DNA from 3 places in the Citrobacter sp. MNAZ 1397 genome. Region 2 is predicted to be linked to each of the others. Evidence: predicted binding sites of a transcription regulator. Region 2 holds the regulator's gene; each other region holds the start of a gene.

Region 1 (7,284 bases), on a different contig from region 2:
AACAGTTTCTGTCCGATATTATCGGCGCGGCCAGCTACCCTGACAGACACATGTCCATGGACTCGCTATATGAATACGGTTCCCGCGCAGGTTTCTGGCGCATTCACAATGAGTTCCAAAAGCGCGGCCTGCCGCTAACGGTATTCGGCATTGCAATGGCGCTGGCACGCAACCCGGAGATCGTCGCGGCGATTAAGGCGGCGGATTACGACGTGGTGAGCCACGGTTGGCGCTGGATCCACTATCAAAATATGGATATCCAGACGGAGCGCCAGCACATGCAGCAGGCAATGGAGATCCTCACTACGCTGTTTGGCAAGGCGCCGAGCGGCTGGTACACCGGACGCGACAGTCCGAACACCCGTAAGCTGGTGGTAGAGCAGGGCAATTTTTTATATGACAGCGATTACTATGGCGACGATCTGCCGTTCTGGACGACGGTCGACCAGAAGCCTCATCTGATTGTGCCCTATACCCTGGATGCGAACGACATGCGCTTTGCCACTGCGCAGGGTTTTAATACCGCTGAGCAGTTCTATACCTACCTGAAAGACAGTTTCGATGTGCTGTATGAAGAGGGAGAGACGTCACCGAAAATGATGTCGATTGGTATGCACTGCCGACTGCTGGGTCGACCTGGGCGCTTTAAGGCTCTGCAGCGTTTTCTGGATTATGTGCAGAGCCACGAGGATGTGTGGGTGTGCCGCCGCCAGGATATCGCCGAGCACTGGGTGAAGACGCACCCGTATCAGTCCGAGTGATTTTCCCCTCAGCCTAACCTTCTCCCTGAAGGGGGGTGGGGGCATACTGTAGCCCTGGTAAGCGCAGCGCCACCGGGGATAATTCCCGGATGGCGGCGCAAGCGCCTGATCCGGGCTACGTTTTCTGTAGCCCTGGTAAGCGCAGCGCCACCGGGGACAATTCCCGGTTGGCGGCGCAAGCGCCTGATCCGGGCTACGTTTTCCATACGAGCAGAGAGGGCCGGGGTGCAGGCACCCGGCCGCACCCCTCTTTCCTTTCACCCCATCAAGCTGACATGGGCCGCCACAATCCGCCAGCCATAGGGAAACTTCACCCAGGTCTGCATCTGGCGGCCTACTCGTTCACTGTTCTCGCGCGTAAACTCCGTGCTCGCGACCGCCATATCCTCACCGTATGTGGTGATCGTGGTGTTATGCAGCAGCCTGTCCAGCCCGGCTGACGGACGGGCGTTGCGAAACTCGCGAATCGCTTCAATGCCGTACAGATTTTCCGTTGCGCCATAGCGGACGGTTCGCGGATCCGCCCAAAAAAGCTCATCCAGCACGGCCACATCATTACTGATAAGCGCCTGCTCATAACGGTAAAACGCAGCGGTGACCTCATTCAACACGGTCGGACGGTCAATATGTTCTCTGTTCATCATGCTTCCTGTGGGTAAAGAATGCCCGCCTGCTCCAGCCGCCACGCCGCCTGCAGGCAGCGCGGTTCCTGCCAGGGGGCAGCAATAATCTGTACGCCAATCGGCAATCCCGAGGCGGTTTTCACGGGTACGGTGGCAACCGGCAGACCTAAAAACGAGATGGGCTGCGTCAGCATCCCCATACTGGCTTTGATCGGTAAATCGGTGTGGTTAATGCGCATGGTATTCTCGCCAACCGGCGTCGCACTGCAGGGTGTCGCCGGAGCCAGAAGCAGATCCACGTCGTTAAACAGCGGCAGCGTTTGATCGCGAAACCAGGCGCGAAAACGCTGTGCCTGGGTATACCAGGCCGAGGGCGTCATTGCGCCTGCCAGCAGACGCTCACGGGAATTTGGCTCGAACTTATCGGCATCCGTTCGCAGCGCCGGGAGATAATGGTTGCCCCCCTCTGCCGCAGAAAGCAAAAATGCGGCGGAACGGGCCAGTTCCGCTTCCGGCAATACCCGCGTCTGATTGGCTCCCAGCGCCTGCGCTACCACGTTGACGGCGGCACGGGCATCGGCAGTACACCAGGTTGTAAAATAGCCCTCCAGCACGGCACAGCGTAGCGTCCCCGTAGCGGATAACGCTGGCAGAACAGCGACCGGTTCGCGTGGGGATTGCCAGTTGTCTTCCCCGTCATGTCCCAGCAGCGCGTCATAGACGCAGGCTAAATCCTCCACGTTTCGTGCCAGCGGGCCAATGTGGTCCAGGCTGGCAACAAACGGATGGCTGCCGCTGCGTGATAAGCGCCCAAAGGTGGGTTTTAACCCCAGTACGCCGCACAGCGAGGCGGGAACGCGAATAGAGCCGTTGGTGTCTGTACCCAGCGCGAAATTGACCAGCCCGGCCGCAACCGCCGCAGCCGAACCGCCCGAGGAGCCGCCCGCCACGCGTGTGAGGTCTCGCGGGTTACGCGTTGCGCCGTAGTGGCTGTTCTCTGTGGTGAAGCCATAGGCATAGGCATCCATATTGAGCGTGCCGGCCAGCGTTGCGCCCGCATTTGCAAGCTGGCGAATGGCGAAAGCATCTTTTGTTGCGGGGGGCTGGGTGCTGAACAGCTTTGCCCCCGCCAGCGTGGTCACGCCCTCGACGTCGAAGAGGTTTTTCACCGCGTAGGGCACGCCTGCCAGCGCAGGCAGTGTTTCGCCTGCCGCCCGGCGCGCATCGATATGTGCGGCTTCGGTGAGCATGCGTGTCGCGGTTACGCCGGTGAAGGCGTTGATGTCAGGGTTTGCCTGCTCAATCAACGCCAGTGATTGCTGTGCCAGTTCGCGCGCGCTAAACGTTTTGCTACGCAGTCCTTGCTGAATGTCCCGAATGGATAAGCTCATAGCCGATACTCTCCTGCGCCTTCCTGGCGGTGCGGCAGGGGAAAGGCCATCAGCGGCTGCGCCATGGCTGCGATGCGGGTAAGCTGAACTTCCAGCTCCGCCCGGCGTGCATCGTCCAGCGGTACCGCCAGTAATTGTTCCATCAGCCGGATGTATGTCGGCCAGTCGAGTGTGTTATCGCTCATGATGACTCCTTAAAAACCGGCCGCGCTGCCGTTGCTGCGTGGATCAAATGCCCCTTCGAGCATGCCGTTGGGATGACGCACAATCGCCCCCGCGTGCCCCGTCGCTTCGCTCAGTCCCGGCAACCATTCCACGTCATGGCCCAGGTCACGCAGCGCCTGATATGTGGCCTCGCTGAACCGCCCCTCCAGCTTCAGGCTATCGGACGTCTGCCCCCAGGTGCGGCCCAGCAACCAGCGAGGGGCGCATACCGCTTCCTGTAGGGGCATGTTTTGCATCACGTGACGGGTAAATATGGCGGCCTGCGTTTGCGGCTGCCCGTCGCCGCCCATCGTGCCGTAGACCATGGTGCGGCCATCTTTCAGCCGTGCGGCTGCCGGGTTGAGGGTGTGGAACGGCTGTTTGCCGGGCACCAGCGCCAGCAAATGAGCCGGGTCAAGACTGAATGCCGCGCCGCGGTTTTGTAACAGCACGCCGCTTTCCGGCAGTACCACGCCGCTACCAAACTCGTGATAAATGCTCTGAATAAACGACACCGCCAGTCCGTTTTTATCCATCACGCCCATCCAGACGGTGTCGCCGGGCCCTTTCCCCTGGCCCCAGGGCGCGGCCCGGTGTTCGTCAATACTGTTTGCCAGTACTTGTAACGGCGCCTGTTCCAGCAACGTTTGAACCGGTAGCGTCACGTGGCGCGGGTCGGTGATGTAACGATCACGCAGGCCAAAGGCCTGTTTGGTCGCTTCGACGATGCGGTGAATGGTCTGCACTTCACTGGCCTGAGACATGTCCAGGTGGTCGGTAATCCCGAGGATCGCCAGCGACACCAGCCCTTGCGTCGGCGGCGTCATATTGAAGATGTCGCCCTGGCTGTGGGACAGACGAAGCGGTACCCGGCGGTGAGCACGATGGGCCGTCAGATCCTGGGCGGTCAGTGGCAGTCCGAGGGCGTTCATTTCCGCCGCCATCTGATCGGCGAGTGCGCCGCGATAAAAACTGTCCAGCCCGTCGGTGGCGAGGCGGGTTAAGGTACGCGCCAGACGCGGCTGGCAGAAACGGCTACCGGCCTGAGGGACATCGCCCTGAACGAGAAAGGTCTCGCTAAAGCCCGGCACATCCACCAGTTCCGGGTATTTACTTTGCGTGGCGCTGGCCTGCGACTGCGTAACCGGAATCCCTTCGCTGGCGTAACGAATGGCATCTGCCAGCAGGCGGGAGAGCGGCAATTGCCCGCCACCCATTGATGCCGATACTTTCAGCGCCTCGTCCCAGCCGCTGAGCGTGCCGGGAACCGTCAGCGCCGCCAGCGGACCACGATGGGGAATATGACTGTGCCCCGCATAGAACGCCTGTGTCGCCAGTTGCCCGGCGGCGCCGCTGGCATCAATGGCAAGGGGTTCGCCTTCGGGCGGCACTATCAGCCAGAAACCATCACCGCCGATGCCATTCATATGGGGATAGACCACCGCAATGGTGGCCGCCGCGGCCACCATCGCCTCAATCGCATCGCCGCCGTGGCGCAACACCGATAATGCCGATTCACTGGCCAGGTGGTGGGGCGTTACCGCCATACCGGAAGGGGCAATATTACTTTGCATCGTCATGCTCTCTTTGTTCGGGTAAGTCAGAGAGCTAAGCAAGAGCTGTTCCAGATTGACGACAAGCGTTTCACTGTGTCAGCTTAATGTGAAACGAAAGTTGCAGGAGAGCCTATGCAGCAGTTAGATACGCGCTTACGTGAGTGCTACAACGAATTATCTCCACAAGAACAGAGAGTTGCCTCATTTATCATGGATCATTTTGATGATCTGATGAGCTACAACAGCGCCGAACTGGCCCGTCTGAGCGGCGTGTCGAAAGCCACTGTCAGCCGCCTGTTTAAACGGCTTGGCTATGATCGTTTCAAAGAAATGCGTGATGAGGTACGTACACTGCGCCAGAGCGGCATGCCGCTGACGGAAAACCGCGATGCCGTACAGGGCAATACGTTGCTGGCGCGGCACTACAAGCAGGAGATGGCGAACCTGACCCAGTGGGTGAATTCGCTGGATGCCGTGCAATTTGCCGATGTGGTGCAGGCGCTGGGCGCGGCGCGGCGCGTCTTTATTCTTGGCCTGCGCAACAGCGCGCCGGTGGCCCTGCATTTGCGCCAACAACTGATGCAAATCCGTGGTCAGGTCTGGCTGATGCCCCAGCCGGGGCAGACGCTGGCGGAAGAGCTCGTGGATATCACGGAGCAGGATGTGGTGGTGGTGATCGCATTTCGCCGTCGCCCGCGGGTGATCCGCCCGGTGCTGGAGGCGCTGCAAAAGCAGGGGGTGCCGACGCTTGCCATCAGCGAGCCGCAGGCGTCAGGCATTACCACACTTGTCCGCTGGCATTTTGGCCTGCCGCTCGACAGCGTGTCGGCGTTCGACAGCTACAGTAGCGCCATGAGTCTGGTGAATTTACTGGCGAACGCGTTACTGCATAGTGCCCTGACAGAGGGGCGCCAGCGTATCCATAATATCGCCTCGCTGTATACAGACCTCGATGAGCTGGAACAACGGTGATGCACTGATTTGGTGCCTTTGCACCAGTTCTGGGGATCCTGATGGCGCAGGCGGTCAGCACTTATTTCGTCTGAAAAATACATAAATCAGCCTGATAGCAGGCTGGTATCATCATTTTCTCTATGGCACATTAGTTGCAGAAAGTATTTACAAGAATCTTTTGTTTCATGGCGATCACTTTTGTATACCGAAGGATGTGTCTATGTTCGACTCTCAGCAATCTGCGCAAATTAACCCGCCACATCGTTTACTGATGGGGCCTGGACCTATCAATGCTGACCCGCGGGTCTTACGTGCCATGGCGAGCCAACTGGTGGGGCAATATGATCCGGTCATGACCGGCTATATGAATGAGGTTATGTCCCTCTACCGCGACGTTTTCCGTACGCAAAACCGCTGGACCATGCTGGTGGATGGCACCTCGCGCGCCGGCATCGAAGCGATCCTCGTTTCTGCGATCCGCCCCGGCGACAAGGTGCTGGTACCGGTCTTTGGCCGTTTCGGGCATCTGCTGTGTGAAATCGCTCGCCGCTGCCGCGCGGAAGTACACACCATCGAAGTGCCCTGGGGCGAAGTCTTTACTGCGGATCAGATTGAAGATGCCATCAGGCGTGTTAAGCCTCGCGTGTTGCTGACGGTGCAGGGCGATACCTCCACCACGCTGCTGCAACCGCTGGAAAACCTGGGCGACATTTGCCGACGCCACGACGTGCTGTTCTATACCGATGCTACCGCATCGCTCGGTGGTAACGCGCTGGAAACCGACGCCTGGGGGCTGGATGCGGTCTCCGCTGGTTTGCAGAAATGCCTGGGTGGCCCGTCAGGCAGCTCGCCGATTACCCTGAGCCCACAAATGGAAGAGGCCATCCGCGCGCGTAAATGCGTGGAGCAGGGGATCCGTACCGATACGCACCAGGACGGCGATGACGAGATGATCTACTCCAACTATTTCGATCTCGGCATGGTGATGGACTACTGGGGGCCGGAACGCCTGAACCATCATACCGAAGCGACCAGCATGCTGTTTGCCGCCCGTGAATGCGCGCGCATCATGCTGGAAGAGGGAATGGACGCGCTGATCGCCCGCCACGAATTACACGGCCGCGCCATGCTCGCAGGTATTCAGGGGATGGGGTTGGAAGTGTTTGGCGACATTCGCCACAAGATGAACAACGTGCTGGGAGTGATGATCCCCTCTGTTGTACATGGTGAAGAGGTGCGCAAGCGCCTGCTGGATGATTTCCATATTGAAATCGGCACCTCGTTTGGCCCGCTGCAGGGCAAGATCTGGCGTATCGGCACCATGGGCTATAACGCGCGCAAAGATTGTGTGCTGCAAACCCTCACCGCGCTGGAAGCGGTACTGAACCGTCTGGGCTTCCGCACCGTACAGGGTGCGGGGATGCAGGCCGCCTGGGACGTGTACGAAGGGGTTGCATAATGATGACTGCCGATGACGCTGACCGCGCTGCGCGCCGGGTAATGGAACGCTGCGATACGCTGGCAGAGATCAGTGAAACGCCGGGTCAGCTGACCCGGGTTTACCTCTCTACTGAACATCTGCGGGCAAACGCGCAGGTGGCGCAGTGGATGCAGGAGGCGGGCATGGTCACCTGGCAGGATGCGGTTGGCAATATTTGTGGGCGTTACGAGGCAGCAAATGACGGCGCCCAGGCGGTGTTGCTGGGATCGCATCTGGACACCGTACGCGACGCCGGACGTTACGATGGCATGCTCGGCGTGCTGACCGCCATCGAGGTGGTTGACTGGTTGCACC
Region 2 (7,284 bases):
ATTTTTGCCCTCACCTGCTGGCGACGTAAGCAGCAGACAGGCAGAGGAACTGGCGCATTACTATTAGGCGGTTTTATCACCTGGTTAGCATTCCTGTACTGGGTTACGCCGCGTCTGACAGGATAATTGGACACACATTTATGTCGCATATCGATCTGCAACCGGGCTTCGACTTTCAGCAGGCTGGCCGGGACGTTTTGCAAATTGAACGTGAAGGTCTGGCCCAGCTTGACCAATACATTAATCAGGACTTTGCACAGGCTTGTGAAAAGATTTTCTATTGCAGCGGCAAAGTCGTCGTAATGGGGATGGGGAAATCGGGTCATATTGGTCGAAAAATGGCCGCAACATTCGCCAGTACCGGTACCTCTTCTTTCTTTGTTCATCCGGGAGAAGCGGCGCATGGCGATCTGGGTATGGTCGGGTCGCAGGATGTGGTGATCGCGTTGTCGAATTCCGGAGAGTCGAATGAGATCCTGGCGTTGATCCCGGTGCTCAAGAGACTGAAAGTATTCCTGATCTGTATGACAAGCCGTCCTGACAGCAGTATGGGTCGCGCGGCTGATATTCATCTGTGTGTGAAGGTGCCGCAAGAGGCCTGTCCATTAGGGTTGGCGCCGACCTCCAGCACTACCGCCGCGTTGGTAATGGGAGATGCTCTGGCAGTCGCACTGTTGAAAGCCCGGGGTTTTACCGCTGAGGATTTTGCGCTTTCTCACCCAGGCGGCGCGCTTGGACGTAAGCTCCTGTTGCGGGTCAATGACATCATGCACACCGGGGATGAAATTCCGCATGTGAGCAAAGACGCCACGCTGCGTGACGCTCTTCTCGAAATCACGCGTAAGAATTTAGGCCTGACGGTGATTTGCGACGATCTGATGAAGATCGAAGGCATTTTTACCGATGGCGATTTGCGCCGTGTCTTTGATATGGGCGCAGATGTACGTAGTTTAGGGATTGCTGAGGTAATGACGCCTGGAGGTATCCGCGTGCGTCCTGGCACACTGGCGGTGGACGCGCTTAATCTGATGCAGTCCCGCCACATCACCTCTGTTTTGGTTGCAGATGGCGACCAATTGCTGGGTGTGGTACATATGCATGATTTGCTGCGCGCGGGCGTGGTGTGAAAAAGGATCGAAGAATGAGTAATGTTGGAGCGTCGCTTGCGACATGCTACGGACCCGTCAGTACGCAGGTAATGGCGAAGGCAGAAAAAATTAAGCTGTTAATTCTTGATGTAGATGGTGTTTTATCGGATGGATCCATCTACATGGGTAATAATGGAGAAGAGTTGAAAGCGTTCAACGTCCGCGATGGTTACGGTATCCGCTGTGCATTAACATCCGACATTGAGGTTGCCATTATTACTGGCCGAAAAGCTAAACTGATGGAAGACCGCTGCGAAACGCTGGGCATTACGCACCTCTATCAAGGACAATCAGATAAGTTGTTAGCTTATCGCGAGTTATTGAACAAACTTTCTCTGGTACCGGAACAAGTTGCGTATGTCGGAGACGATCTCATCGACTGGCCTGTGATGGCAGAAATTGGTTTAAGCGTGGCGGTGGCGGATGCGCATCCGCTGCTGATTCCCCGGGCGGATTATGTCACCCGTATTGCAGGCGGACGCGGTGCGGTTCGTGAAGTGTGTGATTTGTTATTGCTGGCGCAAGGCAAGCTTGATGAGGCCAAAGGGCAATCAATATGAGTAAAACCAGACGTTGGGTCATCATTGTGCTGTCACTGGTCGCACTGATACTGATTGGGGTGAACCTGGCCGATCGCGAACAGACTGAACAAGTTACGGTTAACAATACTGACCCAACGTATAAAAGCGAGCATACCGATACGGTAGTCTACAGTCCGGAAGGTGCGTTGAACTATCGGCTGATAGCACAGCATGTTGAATACTATTCTGCTGATGCTATCACCTGGTTTACCCAGCCAGTGCTGACGACTTTCGACAAAGATAAAATTCCTGACTGGTCCATCAAGGCGGATAAAGCGAAGCTGACCAATGACCGGATGCTTTATCTTTATGGGCATGTTGAGGTCAACGCCCTGACTGCGGACGCTCAACTGAGAAAAATCACGACGGATAACGCCCAGATAAACCTGATCACGCAGGATGTCGCCTCTGATGATCAAGTCACGTTATACGGAACAACATTTAATTCCACCGGCCTGAAAATGCGCGGCAATTTACGCAGCAAAAACGCCGAGCTTATTGAAAAGGTTAGAAGCTCCTATGAAATTCAGAACAAACAAACTCAGCCTTAATTTTGCCCTGGCCAGTGTCCTTTTTGCCGCCAGTCTTCCGGCGCTTGCGGTAACTGGCGATACCGAGCAACCTATCCATATCGATTCCGATCAGCAATCGCTGGATATGCAAGGGAATGTGGTGACCTTCACTGGCAATGTTGTCGTAACGCAGGGCACCATCAAAATCAACGCCGACAAGGTTGTGGTTACGCGCCCAGGTGGCCAGCAAGGTAAAGAGATCATTGATGGCTACGGTAATCCTGCCACCTTTTATCAGATGCAGGATAGCGGCAAACCCGTAAAAGGCCATGCTTCCCAGATGCACTATGAGCTGGAAAAAGACTTCGTGGTCCTGACAGGCAATGCCTACCTTGAACAGCTTGATAGCAACATCACGGGCGACAAAATTACCTATCTGGTGAAAGAGCAGAAAATGCAGGCTTTCAGCGATAAAGGTAAACGCGTGACGACGGTTCTGGTGCCGTCGCAGTTGCAGGATAAGAACAACAATCAAACCCCGGCTCCGGCGCAAAAAAAGAGTAATTAATTCGTTATGGCAACATTAACTGCAAAGAATCTCGCCAAGGCCTACAAAGGCCGCCGTGTGGTGGAAGATGTCAGTCTGACAGTCAATTCAGGCGAAATTGTCGGGCTGCTCGGTCCTAACGGTGCAGGTAAAACCACAACGTTCTACATGGTCGTGGGTATCGTGTCGCGTGATGCGGGCAATATCATCATCGACGATGAAGATATCAGCCTGCTGCCGCTGCATGCCCGGGCGCGTCGCGGTATCGGCTACTTGCCGCAGGAAGCCTCTATTTTCCGGCGCCTGAGTGTATTTGACAATCTCATGGCAGTACTGCAAATTCGCGATGATCTCACATCCGAACAGCGCGTGGATCGGGCGAATGAGTTGATGGAAGAGTTCCATATTGAACATCTGCGCGACAATATGGGGCAGGCGCTTTCTGGCGGCGAACGCCGTCGTGTCGAAATTGCTCGTGCGCTGGCGGCAAACCCTAAATTTATCCTGCTGGATGAACCGTTTGCCGGCGTTGACCCGATATCGGTCATTGATATCAAACGCATCATTGAGCACCTGCGTGATAGCGGGCTTGGCGTGTTGATTACCGATCACAACGTTCGCGAAACGTTGGCGGTGTGTGAGCGTGCTTATATTGTCAGCCAGGGGCATTTGATCGCGCACGGTACGCCTCAGCAAATCCTTGAAGACGAACATGTTAAGCGCGTATATCTTGGGGAAGACTTCAGACTCTGATAGGGTAGGGTTTATTGACGTGTTTAGTCGGAGAGTACTGCTCTGAATATGAAGCAAGGTTTGCAATTAAGGCTCAGCCAACAGCTAGCCATGACGCCACAGTTGCAACAGGCTATTCGCCTGCTGCAACTGTCCACGTTGGAACTTCAGCAAGAACTCCAGCAAGCTCTGGAAAGTAATCCATTGCTTGAGCAAACCGATCTTCACGAAGAAGTGGATGCGCAACAATCTCAGGATAATGAAGGCCTGGATACTGCCGACGCTCTCGAACAAAAAGAGATGCCCGAAGAGTTGCCCCTGGACGCCAGTTGGGATGAAATCTATACCGCTGGCACCCCGTCTGGCAGCAGCACCGATTATCTTGACGATGAACTGCCTGTTTATCAGGGAGAGACCACCCAGTCGCTGCAAGATTACCTGATGTGGCAGGTGGAGCTCACCCCTTTCTCAGACACCGATCGCGCCATTGCGACTTCAATTGTCGACGCTGTTGATGACACAGGTTATCTCACCGTTCCGCTGGAAGACATCCTGGAAAGCATGGGCGATGAAGAGATCGGTCTGGATGAAGTCGAAGCGGTACTGAAACGTATTCAGCGTTTCGATCCGGTTGGCGTCGCGGCCAGAGATCTACGCGATTGCCTGTTGATCCAGCTCTCTCAGTTTGCCAAAGAGACCCCCTGGTGTGAGGAAGCGCGTTTAATCATCAGCGATCATCTGGATCTGCTCGCAAACCACGACTTCCGTACGCTGATGCGCGTAACACGTCTGAAAGAAGAAGTGCTGAAAGAGGCGGTCAATTTAATCCAGTCTCTTGATCCACGTCCGGGTCAGTCAATCCAGACAGGTGAGCCCGAGTATGTTATCCCTGATGTCCTGGTGCGTAAGCACAATGGGCGCTGGACGGTCGAGCTCAACTCCGACAGCATCCCTCGTTTGCAGATCAATCAGCACTATGCCGCCATGTGCGGTGGTGCGCGTAACGATGCCGACAGCCAGTTTATCCGTAGCAATCTGCAGGAAGCGAAATGGCTGATTAAAAGCCTTGAGAGTCGCAACGACACCCTGTTAAGGGTGAGCCGCTGCATTGTTGAACAGCAGCAGGCGTTCTTCGAGCAAGGCGAAGAATTTATGAAACCGATGGTTTTGGCCGATATCGCTCAGGCCGTCGAGATGCATGAATCCACGATTTCCCGTGTCACGACCCAAAAATATCTGCACAGTCCGCGTGGCATCTTTGAGCTTAAATATTTCTTCTCCAGCCATGTGAATACCGAAGGCGGTGGCGAAGCCTCGTCGACGGCTATCCGCGCACTGGTGAAGAAATTAATTGCCGCAGAGAATCCTGCGAAGCCGTTGAGTGACAGTAAGCTGACTACCATGCTCTCCGATCAGGGTATTATGGTAGCGCGGCGAACCGTTGCGAAGTATCGAGAGTCTTTATCCATTCCGCCGTCTAATCAGCGCAAACAGCTGGTGTGACTTAACCGATAAGGAAGACACTATGCAGCTTAACATCACAGGACATAACGTCGAGATAACCGAGGCCCTGCGCGAATTCGTTACCGCGAAATTTGCCAAACTCGAACAATATTTCGAAAGGATCAATCAGGTCTATGTTGTGTTGAAAGTGGAGAAAGTGACTCATATCTCGGATGCGACCCTGCATGTAAACGGGGGGGAGATTCATGCCAGTGCGGAAGGACAAGACATGTATGCTGCCATCGACGGTTTAATTGATAAACTGGCGCGGCAACTCACGAAACATAAAGATAAACTGAAACAACACTAATTGTCCGGGCACTCGTCTGGCGCGTATCACCCTGCCGCAACCCGGCAGGGTGTCTGCACTGGCGACGCTTAGGTGAAATTATGATGAATAACGATTCCGCTCTTCAATTGAGCAATGTCCTTAACCAGGAATGTACCCGTAGTGGTGTTCACTGCCAGAGCAAGAAACGTGCGCTGGAAATTATCAGTGAACTGGCAGCAAAGCAGTTGAGCCTGCCACCACAAGTGGTCTTCGAAGCGATCCTGACGCGTGAGAAAATGGGCAGTACCGGTATTGGTAACGGTATCGCCATCCCTCACGGAAAACTCGAAGAAGATACTCTTCGTGCCGTTGGTGTTTTTGTGCAACTGGAAACACCCATCGCCTTCGATGCTATTGATAACCAGCCAGTCGATCTGCTCTTCGCGCTTCTGGTTCCCGCCGATCAGACCAAAACCCACCTGCATACGCTTTCGTTGGTGGCCAAGCGTCTGGCGGATAAAACCATCTGTCGCCGTCTGCGCTCAGCGCAAAGCGATGAAGAGTTGTACCAGATCATCACGCTGACAGAAGGCGAAAATGACGATGCGTAACGCAACAGCTTCCCTTGTGTCGCTGGTTCTGAGGAGAATTGGCCCATGGTCCTGATGATCGTGAGTGGTCGTTCGGGCTCAGGTAAGTCAGTGGCCCTGCGCGCCCTGGAAGATATGGGATTTTACTGCGTCGATAACCTGCCGGTCGTTCTTTTGCCGGAGCTGGCAAGAACGCTGGCTGACCGTCAGACGTCTGCCGCCGTCAGCATCGATGTGCGTAATATGCCGGAATCGCCGGAAATTTTTGAGCAGGCAATGAGCAGCCTGCCGGATTATTTTTCTCCGCAACTGCTGTTCCTGGATGCCGATCGCAACACGTTGATCCGCCGCTACAGCGACACACGTCGTCTGCACCCTCTTTCCAGCAAAAACCTGTCGCTGGAAAGCGCCATCGATGAAGAGAGTAATCTGCTGGAGCCACTGCGCTCACGCGCCGATCTCATCGTCGACACATCGGAAATGTCCGTTCATGAACTCGCCGAGATGCTCCGTACCCGACTGTTGGGTAAACGCGAGCGCGAACTGACTATGGTGTTCGAGTCCTTTGGCTTTAAGCATGGTATCCCTATTGATGCCGATTACGTGTTTGACGTTCGCTTCTTGCCTAACCCGCACTGGGACCCGAAATTACGCCCGATGACCGGGCTGGATAAACCGGTTGCAGCCTTCCTTGACAGACATACGGAAGTGCACAATTTTATTTACCAGACCCGCAGTTATCTCGAACTGTGGCTACCAATGCTGGAAACCAATAATCGCAGCTATTTAACGGTAGCGATTGGATGTACCGGCGGTAAGCACCGTTCCGTCTATGTTGCTGAACAGCTTGCAGACTATTTCCGCTCACGCGGTAAAAACGTTCAGTCTCGTCATCGTACGCTGGAAAAACGGAAAACATGACCGTAAAACAAACTGTTGAAATCACCAATAAGCTGGGTATGCACGCGCGCCCGGCGATGAAACTGTTTGAACTGGTTCAGGGCTTTGATGCTGAGGTACTGTTGCGTAACGACGAGGGAACCGAAGCCGAGGCTAATAGTGTGATTGCGCTTCTCATGCTGGACTCCGCGAAGGGCCGACAAATTGAGATAGAAGCGACGGGCCCTCAGGAAGAAGAAGCGCTGGCGGCTGTCATTGCGCTCTTTATCGCCGGGTTTGACGAAGACTGACAACGCGCGTTTTCCCTCTCCAGGCGGAGAGGGAATCATCAATGCAGTTTATTGCGCGCCAGGAAATCCTCTCCTCCAAGCTGACGCATCTGGCGCATAATCCACGCCTGTCGGCTGCGCACATACCCTGAAGGCGCATCAGCGCGAAAGCGTACCGGATTCGGCAATACTGCTGCCAGCAATGCCGCCTCAGCCATCGTCAACTTGCTG
Region 3 (7,284 bases), on a different contig from region 2:
AGGTCTGTGGCGGGCACACCCATGCCATCTTTAAGTTCGGACTCGACCAGTTATTGCCGGAAAACATCGAATTTATCCACGGTCCGGGCTGCCCGGTGTGTGTCCTGCCAATGGGACGCATTGATACGTGCGTGGAGATCGCCAGCCATCCGGAGGTGATCTTCTGCACCTTTGGCGACGCGATGCGGGTACCGGGAAAAAACGGCTCCCTGTTACAGGCGAAAGCACGCGGGGCGGACGTGCGTATCGTCTATTCCCCGCTGGATGCGCTGACCCTGGCAAAACAGAATCCGCAACGGAAAGTGGTCTTTTTTGGCCTCGGCTTCGAAACCACCATGCCTGCCACCGCTATCACGCTGCAACAGGCAAAGCGGCAGAATGTCAGTAACTTTTTCTTTTTCTGCCAGCACATCACCATTATCCCCACCCTGCGCAGCCTGCTGGAGGAGCCGGATAATGGTATCGATGCGTTTCTTGCGCCGGGCCACGTCAGCATGGTCATCGGCACCGATGCCTATGGTTTTATCGCCGGGGAATTCCAGCGTCCTCTGGTAGTGGCCGGTTTCGAACCACTCGACCTGTTGCAAGGCGTATTAATGCTGGTGGAGCAGAAAATCAGCGCCCGTCATCAGGTAGAAAACCAGTACCGCCGCGTGGTGCCGGACGAAGGCAACCGCCTGGCGCAGCAGGCCATCAGCGAGGTATTTGCAGTCCAGGGCGACAGCGAATGGCGCGGGCTGGGGCTGATTGGCGATTCCGGGGTGCGCTTAACCGCGCCGTACCAGCGCTTTGACGCCGAAGCCCACTTTAACCCAGCGCCTCAGCAAACCTGTGATGACCCGCGCGCACGTTGCGGCGAAGTGCTGACCGGTAAATGCAAACCGCACCAGTGCCCGCTTTTCGGTAATACCTGTAATCCACAAACCGCGTTTGGCGCACTGATGGTCTCCTCCGAGGGCGCCTGCGCCGCCTGGTATCAATATCGTGCTCAGGAGTGCGAAGTATGAATGAAGTCCAACTGGCACACGGCAGCGGCGGTCAGGCGATGCAACAGCTTATCAGTCAGCTTTTTATCGACGCCTTCGCAAATCCATGGCTCAGTGAACAGGAAGATCAGGCGCGCCTTGACCTTGCGGCCCTCGCCGCCAGCGGCGATCGACTGGCTTTTTCCACCGACAGCTACGTTATCGACCCGCTGTTCTTCCCCGGCGGCGACATCGGCAAGCTCTCGGTTTGCGGCACGGCGAACGATGTGGCGGTAAGCGGCGCCATTCCCCGCTATCTCTCCTGCGGCTTTATTCTTGAAGAAGGCCTGTCGATGGAGACCCTGAAAGCCGTGGTCACCAGCATGGCGGCAACGGCGCGTCGTGCGGATATCGCCATTGTTACCGGCGATACTAAGGTCGTGCAGCGCGGGGCGGCGGATAAACTGTTTATCAATACGGCAGGCATTGGCGCCATTCCAGCCAATATTCGCTGGGGTGCCAGCACCCTTGAGGCCGGTGATGTGCTGCTGGTTAGCGGTACGCTCGGCGATCACGGAGCGACCATTCTCAATTTGCGCGAACAGCTGGGGCTGGACGGAGAACTGACCAGCGACTGCGCGGTGTTAACCCCGTTGATTCAGCAGTTGCGCGATATTCCCGGCGTGAAGGCGTTGCGTGATGCCACGCGCGGCGGCGTCAACGCCGTGGTGCATGAATTCGCCGCCGCCAGCGGTTATGGTATCGAACTCAATGAGCGTGACCTGCCGGTGAAAACGGCGGTGCGCGGCGTCTGCGAGTTATTGGGACTGGACGCGCTGAACTTTGCTAATGAAGGCAAGCTGGTGATTGCCGTACAGCGCCAGGCGGCACAGCAGGTTCTTGCCCGGTTACGGGCGCATCCCCTCGGCCAGGATGCCGCGATCATCGGCGAAGTGGTCGAACGAAAAGGTGTGCGGCTGGCAGGCTTGTATGGGGTGAAACGAATTCTCGACTTACCGCACGCCGAGCCCCTGCCCCGGATTTGTTAATGTCGTGTCCGCGCCGGAGGAACGGAAAGACTTCGGCGCCACGACAATACCCATGATAAGAAAATGGTTATGGATAAACCGGCCCTGACCTGAGATAACTGACTCTTTCTCACTCTTCTGGAGGCAATATGGCTGTTTCAGCACGTAATCAACTCGTCGGTAAAGTCAGTGTAACCGCACACGGCGCGGTGAACGATGAGGTGGAGTTAATACTGGACGGGGGTGCAAAACTTGTCGCTATCGTCACATCCAGCAGTAAAGAAGCGTTGGGCCTGAATCCCGGGAAAGAAGCCATCGCGCTGATAAAAGCGCCGTGGGTCACACTGGCGACCGAAGACTGCGGCCTGAAATTTTCCGCCCGCAATCAGTTCGCTGGCGCGGTTAACGCGGTGACCGAAGGTGCAGTAAACGCGACGGTGCAGGTGAAAACAGACGCCGGTTTTGAACTGGTGGCGGTGGTGACCAATGAAAGTTGTGAAGCACTGGAGCTGTCTCCCGGCAAACGGGTGATTGCTCTCATTAAAGCCTCCTCCATTCTTATTGCCACACGCGCCTGAAAGGTCATAACGCCGTGCCCGCCACGGCGTTATTTTTTAGGGCGGTATTTTTCCGGCAGTTCGGGAACAGGACGTTTGTCATCAATCAGATGACGGATGGTCAAAACAGGGTGTCGCCACAGCATCCGCGGCCCTGCCCAGCGCATAATCTGTTTCATCTCTTCACGTTTAGCAGGCGGGTAACAGTGCACAGGGCATTGTTTGCAGGCTGGTTTTTCTTCGCCAAAAACACATTTATCCAGCCGTTTATCGGCGAAATCATTCAACGCCTGATAGTGCGCATCATCCGCCACAGCCTGCGGACAGTGTTGCTGGTAAAGCGCAATCATCTTGCGAATGGTCAGTTTTTCGCGGTTAATGCGTTTTCCCGTCATGACGGCCTCCTTAAAGAGGTATTTATTTTACATCTTTAAGCAAGTCAGGCGAACTCTTTATTCCCCCTTTTCCGAGAGGAATCCCCACAAAAATGCGAGCACGATCGGTCCCCTCACCCTGGCAACCCGGGCTCCCGGCCAGGAAAATCGCCGCTGGCGCGGTACAGCGTCCCTGCGGGCGGCCCCGGTCAACCGTCAACGCCTCATCGATTTTCAGCCGGGCCCAGTCATTGCTGTCACGGTTTTATTCTCATTACGCGGTGTCATCGCTGAAAACATAATATGACCGGGAATCCCTCAGCCCTTTTCCACCTGGTGCAGCCATCTTTACACTTGCACCAACTTTCCTCTTTTTCTACCGCCTCCAGGTCATCCTGGTGCGTTTTTATGCCCGTAACTCCTCATAACGGTGCACACTGCCTCGCGATGGCGTGATAAGCCGCGCTTTTGATGCGCTGGCATGTTTTCTGCATTTTAACTCTATCTTCATCAAGCGGAATGCAGGGGATGACAATGATAAAAATGACGCTTCCGAGCGCGCCTTACTACGATGAAATGCTCACCGCAGAAGGTCGGCAACGCCAGCATTATGACGCCTGGTGGCAGTGGTTACAGCAAACTGACCAGCATGCCATTCACCAGAAGAAAGAGCAGGCGGAACTGCTGTTTCACCGCGTCGGCATTACGTTTAATGTTTACGGTGAAGAAGGAGGAACGGAGCGTTTAATTCCATTCGACAGCGTGCCACGCATCATTCCGGCCCATGAATGGCGGATGCTTGATGCAGGAATACGCCAGCGGGTAAAAGCGCTCAACGCGTTCTTGTATGATATCTACCACCACCAGCATATTCTCAATGCTGGTATAGTCCCCCGTGAGCAGGTGCTCGCCAACGAGCAATATCAACCCTGTATGCAGGGCGTCGATCTGCACAACAATATTTATGCCCATATCACTGGCATCGATATGGTCCGCGACAGTGATGGCGGCTACTACGTGCTGGAAGATAATCTGCGCACCCCATCCGGCGTCTCTTACATGCTGGAAAACCGCAAGATGATGATGCGTCTGTACCCGGATCTGTTCGCCAGTTCGCATATCGCGCCGGTTGAGCGCTATCCCAGTTACCTGCTACAAACCCTGCGTGAAAGCACTTACGTTGATGACCCCTGTGTGGTGGTACTCACACCCGGACGTTTTAACAGCGCCTACTTTGAACACAGTTTTCTTGCCCAGCAGATGGGGGTGGAGTTGGTTGAAAGCGCTGACCTGTTCGTCAAAGAAGGCGGCGTTTATATGCGCACCACCGAAGGTCCGTGTCGGGTCGATGTTATCTATCGCCGTATTGACGATGCCTTCCTCGACCCACTGGCATTTCGTTCCGATTCAATGCTGGGGGTACCGGGTTTGCTGTCGGTCTATCGTGCGGGCGGCGTGGTGCTGGCCAATGCGATTGGCACCGGCGTGGCGGATGACAAATCCATCTATCCGTACGTGCCGGACATGATTCGCTTTTACCTTTCTGAGGAACCCATCCTCGGCAACATTCCCACCTGGCAGTGTCGCAAAGCCGAAGATTTGAGTTACGTACTGGGCCATCTGGATGAGATGGTGGTGAAAGAGGTCCACGGCGCGGGCGGCTACGGCATGCTGGTCGGCCCCCGCTCAACCCGGGCGCAAATCGATGCCTTCCGTCAGCGTCTGCTGGCGAACCCCGGTAATTACATTGCGCAAAACACGCTGGCGCTCTCAACCTGCCCGACCTTTGTCGAGGAAGGGCTGGCCCCACGCCATATTGACCTGCGCCCGTTTGCGCTGTACGGCGAAGAGATAAGGCTGGTGCCAGGCGGGCTGACCCGCGTGGCGCTGACCGAAGGCTCGCTGGTGGTGAACTCCTCGCAAGGGGGTGGCACGAAAGACACCTGGGTGATGGAGGAGGATGAATAATGTTAAGCCGCACCGCCAGCGAACTGTACTGGATGGCCCGTTATCTGGAACGGGCAGAGAGCTTTGCCCGCGTCCTTGACGTGACCTACAAATTATCAATGATGCCGCGCCACAGCCAGCAACAGCATGATTTAGCCCTGCCGCTCAATCTGACATTCGGGCATGAGCTGTTTCAGGAGCGTTATGCCCGGTTCAGTATGAATAATCTGCTGAATTTCTTTGCCCTTGATGGACAGAACCCGAGCAGTATCTATAGCTGTATTGAAATGGCCTGGAATAACGCCCATGCCGTGCGCGGTAGTCTTTCGTCGGAAGTGTGGGAGTGCATCAATACCACTCGTATCGATATCCGCAACCTGCGCCAGACCGGAGTGGATAAGATTGGTATCGACGCCTTTTTTGACTGGGTGAAAGAGCGAGCGCATCTGTTCCGCGGCGCCATGTTCGGCACCCTGCTGCGTAACGACGCCCAATGCTTTATCCGTATCGGCACCCTGATTGAACGTGCGTTCGCCACCGCGCAATTGCTGGCACTCAAAGATCAGCAACTCAGCAACGATCCGGATCCGGTACGCGAATATTACCGCCTCGACACACTGTTGCGTGCGGTGAGCGCCCGTGAAGCCTACCACAGCATTTATCGCCAGCCGATCAGTCGGGAAACCGTCACCGAATTGCTGGTGTTTCGCAATGACGTACCGCGTTCACTGCATGCCTGCGTCGGCGACCTGGTCCAACAGCTGGAGATGATTGGCAGCGAGCGGGCGCGCGTTCCGCTGCGTCTTGCCCATCAGTTGCATGTGGAGCTGCGTTTCGGCTCGCTTGATGATGCTCTGGCCGACGACCTTCAGGAGTGGTTAAACCGTTTTCTTACCAAAATCAACGAGCTGGCTGACAGTATCCGCCAGACCTATCTGGAGGCGTTATGAAACTGACCATTAATCACCTGACGCATTATCACTACGATGAAGAGGTGAAGTTCAGTACGCAGTATCTGCGTCTGACGCCGCAAACCTCCGGCCGTCAGTATATTAAGGAATGGAATCTGCTGCTGCCCGCCTCGGCGGTAGCGACGACCGATGCGTACGGTAATCTGATGCATGTCTTAACCCTGGATCACCCTCATCAAGAGATCATCATTCATGCTCAAGGTGTGGTTGAGATCGCCGATAATGCACAAGAAGAGGAAGAGGCCAGCGAATCGCTCTCTCCGCTGGTGTTCCTGCGTACGACCCCGTTAACCGACCCGGACGCGCCGATTCGCGAATTTGCCCGACGCTATTACCGGGAAGAAGATGCGGTTGGCAGCCTGGGGGAATTGATGGCGGAATTACGCCTGAAAATGCCGTATACGCCTGGCGCCACACAGGTACATGACACTGCCGCCGTCGCTTTTGCCAAAGGGAAAGGGGTATGCCAGGATCATACCCACGTGTTCCTGGCCTGCTGCCGTAGCCTGCGCATTCCGGCTCGTTACGTGAGCGGCTATGTTTATAGCCGGGATACCGATCATGTGGCAATGCATGCCTGGGCAGAGGCCTGGCTTGATGGCCGTTGGCAGAGTTTCGATATCACCAATAACACGCGCGACCTGAACCAACATCTTCGCCTGGCGGTCGGAATGGATTATCTGGATGCCTGCCCGGTGCGGGGTAGCCGCCTTGGCGGCGGCTGTGAAGAGATGTTTTCCGCCGCTGAGGTAAGCCTGTTTGAGCGACAACAACAGATACAGCAGCAACAATGAATTAATAAAGGTATTTTAATGACTTACTGTGTGGCCATGCGTCTTTCCGACGGACTGGTTTTTGCTTCTGACTCCCGCACCAATGCGGGAGTCGACCACATCGCAACGTTTAAAAAACTCCATGTATTCAGCAAGGAGGGGGAACGGGTGCTGGTGATCCAGTCGGCGGGGAACCTGGCCACAACACAGAGCATTGTCAGCCTGCTTAACGAACGGATACAGGGCCAGCATACGCCGAACCTGATGCAGATGGGGACGATGTATGATGCCGCCACGCTGGTCGGGGAGACGGTGCGCGAAGTGATTCACCGCGACAGTGCGGCGCAACAAAACAGCAGCACCATTTTTGGCTGCAATATGCTGCTCGGTGGGCAGATTGGCAGCGAGGTTCCGCGCCTGTTTCATATCTATCCCGAGGGCAATTTCATTGAAGCGACAAATGATACCCCCTACTTTCAGATTGGCGAGAGTAAATACGGCAAGCCGATTATCGATCGGGTGTTGACGGTTGATACCCCTCTGGAGCACGCTATGTGCTGCGCCTTGATCTCCATCGATTCGACGTTACGCAGTAATCTGTCTGTCGGTATGCCGCTGGATGTCATGATTTATCGCGCGAATACCTATGATGCCAGCGAACAGCGGCGC

The links. Region 2 encodes sigma-54, which starts transcription at its own class of promoters, with help from an activator protein. Its sites were predicted from a motif close to GTTGGCACANNTTTCGCTNT; they were not measured.
Region 1: the regulator sigma-54 is predicted to act here: its motif matches at 4,589-4,608, upstream of L2097_RS14575 (gamma-glutamyltransferase family protein).
Region 3: the regulator sigma-54 is predicted to act here: its motif matches at 3,400-3,419, upstream of L2097_RS22130 (circularly permuted type 2 ATP-grasp protein).

The regions. Positions count from the first base shown of each region.
Region 1 is NZ_JAKIVH010000001.1:3,102,841-3,110,124, reverse strand. It holds gene puuE (allantoinase PuuE) at 1-761, shown strand, start outside; gene hpxZ (oxalurate catabolism protein HpxZ) at 1,019-1,402, opposite strand; gene L2097_RS14585 (AtzE family amidohydrolase) at 1,402-2,775, opposite strand; gene hpxX (oxalurate catabolism protein HpxX) at 2,772-2,960, opposite strand; gene L2097_RS14575 (gamma-glutamyltransferase family protein) at 2,970-4,553, opposite strand; gene L2097_RS14570 (MurR/RpiR family transcriptional regulator) at 4,668-5,507, shown strand; gene L2097_RS14565 (pyridoxal-phosphate-dependent aminotransferase family protein) at 5,710-6,948, shown strand; gene hpxK (allantoate amidohydrolase) at 6,948-7,284, shown strand, end outside.
Region 2 is NZ_JAKIVH010000004.1:339,501-346,784, forward strand. It holds gene L2097_RS21175 (calcium/sodium antiporter) at 1-126, shown strand, start outside; gene kdsD (arabinose-5-phosphate isomerase KdsD) at 141-1,127, shown strand; gene kdsC (3-deoxy-manno-octulosonate-8-phosphatase KdsC) at 1,142-1,708, shown strand; gene lptC (LPS export ABC transporter periplasmic protein LptC) at 1,705-2,280, shown strand; gene lptA (lipopolysaccharide ABC transporter substrate-binding protein LptA) at 2,249-2,809, shown strand; gene lptB (LPS export ABC transporter ATP-binding protein) at 2,816-3,541, shown strand; gene rpoN (RNA polymerase factor sigma-54) at 3,590-5,023, shown strand; gene hpf (ribosome hibernation promoting factor) at 5,046-5,333, shown strand; gene ptsN (PTS IIA-like nitrogen regulatory protein PtsN) at 5,414-5,905, shown strand; gene rapZ (RNase adapter RapZ) at 5,951-6,805, shown strand; gene npr (PTS phosphocarrier protein NPr) at 6,802-7,074, shown strand; gene mtgA (monofunctional biosynthetic peptidoglycan transglycosylase) at 7,113-7,284, opposite strand, start outside.
Region 3 is NZ_JAKIVH010000005.1:104,830-112,113, forward strand. It holds gene hypD (hydrogenase formation protein HypD) at 1-1,007, shown strand, start outside; gene hypE (hydrogenase expression/formation protein HypE) at 1,004-2,014, shown strand; gene L2097_RS22120 (TOBE domain-containing protein) at 2,143-2,571, shown strand; gene L2097_RS22125 (nitrous oxide-stimulated promoter family protein) at 2,601-2,945, opposite strand; gene L2097_RS22130 (circularly permuted type 2 ATP-grasp protein) at 3,459-4,892, shown strand; gene L2097_RS22135 (alpha-E domain-containing protein) at 4,892-5,821, shown strand; gene L2097_RS22140 (transglutaminase family protein) at 5,818-6,636, shown strand; gene L2097_RS22145 (proteasome-type protease) at 6,655-7,284, shown strand, end outside.